DNA from 2 places in the Azospirillum palustre genome. Region 2 is predicted to be linked to the other one. Evidence: riboswitches for the same ligand, from Rfam matches in the RefSeq annotation. Region 2 holds a riboswitch; the other holds the start of a gene.

Region 1 (2,458 bases), on a different contig from region 2:
TGCTCGACCAGCACGATGGTGAAGCCGCGTGCCTTGAGCGCCCGCACCGCGACGCCGATCTGCTCGATGATGACGGGAGCCAGACCCTCGGTCGGCTCGTCCAGCAGGATCAGGGTGGCGCCGGTGCGCAGGATGCGGGCGATGGCCAGCATCTGCTGCTCGCCGCCCGACAGGCGTGTTCCTTGCGTCGAGCCACGGCCCTTCAGGTTGGGGAACAGCTCGTGGATCTGCGGGACGGTCATCCCGCCCTCCTTCACCACCGGCGGCAGCGTATCAGCGCGTGGATGGTGCCGCGGCGAACCTGGAGGTTCACCTCCTTCACCGCCACGAACCCCTTGAACTCCTTCGTCAGGTTGCGCGCTTCCAGGATGATGTCGTCGTTCGGTGCGGCGTTCATCGGTCGCGAATTCTCCTCCCGTTCGTCCTTATGTCCCGGGCATATGCCCGGCGGCCGCCGTGCGGCGGGACGTTTCACCGATTGTTGTACGCACGAAGCATGCCACATGCAGGGTCGCTTCGGCCGGGCCGCCGGCCCCATTGTTTCTCCGCGGGTTTCTCTTAAGGGTTCGCTGCCCGTCCCTCGTGCCCCTCCCTCCTTAGCGTCGAAAAGTGTCGGATCCCTGGACACTCTGTCTGCAAAACATGACAGCATCCAAAGTGTCTGCATGCAAGATCGTCTGTGTGGCAGACGCCTTATTGCGGGCTTGCCAAACAGGCGCGGCACTGCGATGGTGGCCGCCCGACGGTGCCCTGCCCGTCCTGATGGACGGCGGGGATAATAGGGAATGCGGTGCGGAGCTTTCCGGGTTCCCAGGAAGCGCCAATGCCGCGGCTGCCCCCGCAACTGTAAGCGGCGAGCGTCCCGTCCATCATGCCACTGGCCCTCCGCGGCCGGGAAGGCGGACGGCATGCGATGACCCGCGAGCCAGGAAACCTGCCGGCGGACTTGACCGACCTTTCCCAACCCCGCCGGGTGTGGCGGGAGAACAAGGATGCCTTCGATGACCGCCCGTTCGATCAACACCGCTGCCGCCGGCTCCGCGGCCCGCAGCGCCGCCCAAACCGCGGTCGCCGCCTTTGCCGCGATCCTGCTGGGCAGCTTCCTGCTGTACGGCGTCGGCTTCGCCCAGCCGCAGCAGATCCACGATGCGGCGCACGACGCCCGTCACTCCTTCGCGTTCCCCTGCCACTAAGCAGCGGGTCATGGATCTGATCCGGCGGCTGTTCACAGCCGCTTTGGTCGCGGGCGTGCTCTCCGGCACGGCCGCTTCCGTCGTTCAGCAGGCGACGACCGTCCCGCTGATCCTCGAAGCCGAGAAATACGAGGTGGTGACCCCGCCTCCCGCAACCGTCGCCGCTCCGGCTCCGGCTGGGGCTCCGGCCGCCAGCCACGCCGAAGGCCACCAGCATGGCCCCGTGCGCGAGGTCGGCGAAGGCGTGCCGGTCACGCTGGACGAGGCGATGCAGCGCATCGGCCTGACCATTGCCGCCAACCTGATCGCCGGCGTCGCCTATGCGCTGCTGCTGGCGGCCGCGATCCTGCTGGCCGGCCGGCCGGTCGATGCCCGGCGCGGGCTGGTCTGGGGCATGGGCGGCTTCGTCGCCGTGTCGCTGGCCCCGTCCTTCGGTCTGGCGCCGGAACTGCCGGGCATGGCCGGGGCGGAGCTGGAGCTGCGTCAGCTCTGGTGGCTGTCCGCCGCGGCCGGTGCCGGCGTCGGCATCGCCGCCCTCGCCTTCGCCCGCAACCGTCTGGTCATCGCCGTCGCTGTTCTGGCCGCAGCGCTGCCCCATCTGATCGGCGCGCCGCATCCGGAAAGCGCCGAGGGTGCCGTTCCCCCGGAACTGGCCGCCCGCTTCGTCACCGCCTCGCTCGGGTCCGCCGCCCTGTTCTGGGCGATCCTCGGCTCCGTCTGCGGCTGGCTGATGAGCGGCGTGGTCCAACCGGCCGAACGGCAGCCGGCCCTGCGGGTTCAGCCCGGCGCGCGTTAAGGAGGCTCCATCCCATGTCCGCTCTTGCGAAAACGGCCGCCGGCAAGGTTCCGGCGACCGTCATCACCGGCTTCCTCGGCGCCGGCAAGACCACGCTGATCCGCGGCCTGCTGGAAAAGGCCGACGGCCGCCGGCTGGCGCTGATCATCAACGAGTTCGGCGACGTCGGCATCGACGGCGACATCCTGCGCGCCTGCGGCAACCCGACCTGCACCGAAGACGACGTGATCGAGCTGGCGAACGGCTGCCTGTGCTGCACCGTCGCCGACGACTTCGTCCCGGCCATCGAGAAGCTGCTGGCCCGGCCGGAGCCGCCCGAGCACATCGTGATCGAGACCAGCGGCTTGGCCCTGCCCAAGCCGCTGGTCCAGGCTTTCAACTGGCCGGCGATCAAGACGCGGGTCACCGTCGACGGCGTGATCGCCGTGGTGGACGCCTCGGCCGCCGCGGAGGGCCGCTTCGCCCCCGA
Region 2 (2,458 bases):
GACTGATGCTCGGCCTCGAACGGCCGGACGGCGGCACGGTACGCTGTCTCGGCCGGCCGATCGATGGATTGGACACCGCCGGCCGCCGCACCTTCCGCCGGACGGTGCAGGCGGTGTTCCAGGATCCGCTGGGCGCCGTCAACCCGCGCCATCGGATCGGCCGGATCATTGCCGAACCGCTGCGCCATCTGACCGGCCTCGACGCGCAGGAACGGGCTGCCCGTGTGGCGGAGCTGCTGCGGCTGGTCGGGCTGGCACCGGAGGACGCCGACCGGCTGCCGGGGAGCCTGAGCGGCGGTCAGGTCCAGCGTGTCTGCATCGCCCGCGCGCTCGCCCCGCAACCCCGGCTGATCCTGCTGGACGAGGCGGTATCGAATCTCGATCTCGTGCTGCAACTCCAGATCCTGGATCTGCTGGCCGGGCTGCGCGAACGGCTCGGCACCGCCTTCCTGTTCATCACCCACGACGTCCGGCTGGTCCGTCGGTTCTGTGACCGAGTGGCGGTGCTGCATGACGGGGAACTGGTGGAAGACCGGCCGGTCGCCGCCCCGTTCACCTTCGACCATCCGGCGGCGCGGGCGCTCTTGGACGCCATGTTGCCCGCGGCTCCGTCACCGGCGTTGCGGAACCGGTCAGCGGAGTCACGGATCGCACCCTGATCGGGACTCCCACGGCGTCGCGAAGATTAGGAACGGCTCGGCGCCATTGACAGGCGTACGGCCAGCCTCTATCACCACAGGCATTGTCGGCGGTTCTCCCAGGCGCAAGCCGGGAGATTAAAAGGGAACGACGGAAGCGACAGGCGTCCAAGCCTGATGCGAGCCGTGGCTGTCCCCGCAACTGTGAGCGGCGAGTCGGCGCCAAAAAGCCACTGATCGGAGATCCTTTGATCCCGGTCGGGAAGGCGGTGCCGGATGACGACCCGCGAGCCAGGAGACCTGCCTCCGACAGCGTCACTCTGCCTTCGATCGGGGTGTGTCGAAGGTGCGGAAACCCGTCGTGGTGACGCGTCCATTGGCGTTGCCGCGGCCGGAGTCCGGGACGGTTCATCCTCCCTGAAGCATGTCGCAGCTGAATGGTTCTCCAGACGCGGGGCCTCGCGTCGTGGCGTCCGTTCGGCAACGCCCGTTCAACGGCTCCGGTTTCCGGGGCCGGCATGGATGTGTGGCCCCGGACGGGCGGCTTTGCGGCCGCACCGCTTGTCCGAACACGCCCCCATGCCTGCAGCAGGACGTGGCAGAGCATGCAGACAAGCCGTTCCATCAAGTATTTCCAACTTCGGTTCGCCCTGGCCGGTTTGGGGGCCGGTCTCGGGGTTGCAGCAGACGCGGTCGCAGCATCGGCGGACAACCTTCAACTCACCCCTCTGGAGGTCACGGCACCGAAGGGCGTGGCGGTGCCGCAGGAGCAGGCGACCACCGCCTCCAGCGTGATCGGCGGCGAGGAGATCGAGCGTCAGCAGATCCGCCGTCTCGATGATGCCTTGCTGCTGGTTCCCGGCCTCAGCCTGTCGGGACGGCAGGCGCCGGGCGGCGCCCAGACCGTGCGTCTGCGCGGACTGGGGCCGCGCAACACCCGCTTCTTCATCGACGGCGTCGAGATGAGCGACACCAGCCAGTCGCAGTCGCAATATCCGGCCGGCGAGATGGACACTACCGACATCGAGCGCATCGAGGTCCTGCGCGGGCCGCAGCCCGGCCGCTTCGGGCCGGATGCCGGCGGTGGCGTGGTCAACATCGTCACCCGCCGTCCGGCCGGTCCACTCGGCGGACAGGTCGGTGCCGAGTACGGCAGTTTCGACACCAAGCGGGCGAACGCCTCGGTGTCCGGGGCGCAGGACAGGGTGGATTACCGCGCCTCCCTGTCCGGAACCCACTCCGGTGGCTATTCGGACTTCAGCCGCTGGCGTGGCGGTCAGGAGAAGGACCCGTTCCGGCAATGGGCCGCCGCCGGCCGGGTCGGCGTCCAGGCGACCGAGGAGCTGCGCCTGGAGGCGACGGCGCGCTACCAGCGCAAGAGCCTGACCTATGATCCCGCCACCCGCGACAACGACTGGTCGCGCGACGAGACCGAGCGGTTCCTGCGGCTGGGCGGATCGCTCGACAGCCTGGGCGGCAGGCTGGTCCACAGCTTCGGTGTCGCCAACACCACCAACACCCGGCAGTACTGGGGGGAGGGGACCAGGGGTGACACCTACGACGGCCACAAGACCCGTCTCGACTATGCGGCGAATGCCAAGCTGTCCGACCGTGTGACGCTGGGCTACGGCGCCGATGCGACCCGTGAGAGCATGGAACAGCACACGCCGGGCTTCGCGCCGCTTGCGCCGGACATGCGGTCGCACAACTGGCGCGGCGGGGGCTTCGCCACCGTCGGCGTGACCCCGGTGGCGCCGCTCGATCTGTCGGCGACGATCCGCGGCGACCGCCACAGCGACTATGGCGGGACGGGAACCTGG

Evidence for each region. Region 2 has a riboswitch for cobalamin ahead of CRT60_RS12120 (TonB-dependent receptor plug domain-containing protein). Riboswitches for the same ligand answer to the same signal wherever they lie in the genome.
Region 1: another riboswitch for cobalamin. It lies ahead of CRT60_RS08745 (CbtB domain-containing protein); the one in region 2 lies ahead of CRT60_RS12120 (TonB-dependent receptor plug domain-containing protein).

The regions. Positions count from the first base shown of each region.
Region 1 is NZ_PDKW01000039.1:568,252-570,709, forward strand. It holds partial or broken gene CRT60_RS08735 (ATP-binding cassette domain-containing protein) at 1-272, opposite strand, end outside; partial or broken gene CRT60_RS08740 (ABC transporter ATP-binding protein) at 272-397, opposite strand; cobalamin riboswitch at 727-956, shown strand; gene CRT60_RS08745 (CbtB domain-containing protein) at 1,002-1,193, shown strand; gene CRT60_RS08750 (CbtA family protein) at 1,204-1,989, shown strand; gene cobW (cobalamin biosynthesis protein CobW) at 2,004-2,458, shown strand, end outside.
Region 2 is NZ_PDKW01000040.1:499,325-501,782, reverse strand. It holds gene nikE (nickel import ATP-binding protein NikE) at 1-659, shown strand, start outside; cobalamin riboswitch at 733-960, shown strand; gene CRT60_RS12120 (TonB-dependent receptor plug domain-containing protein) at 1,244-2,458, shown strand, end outside.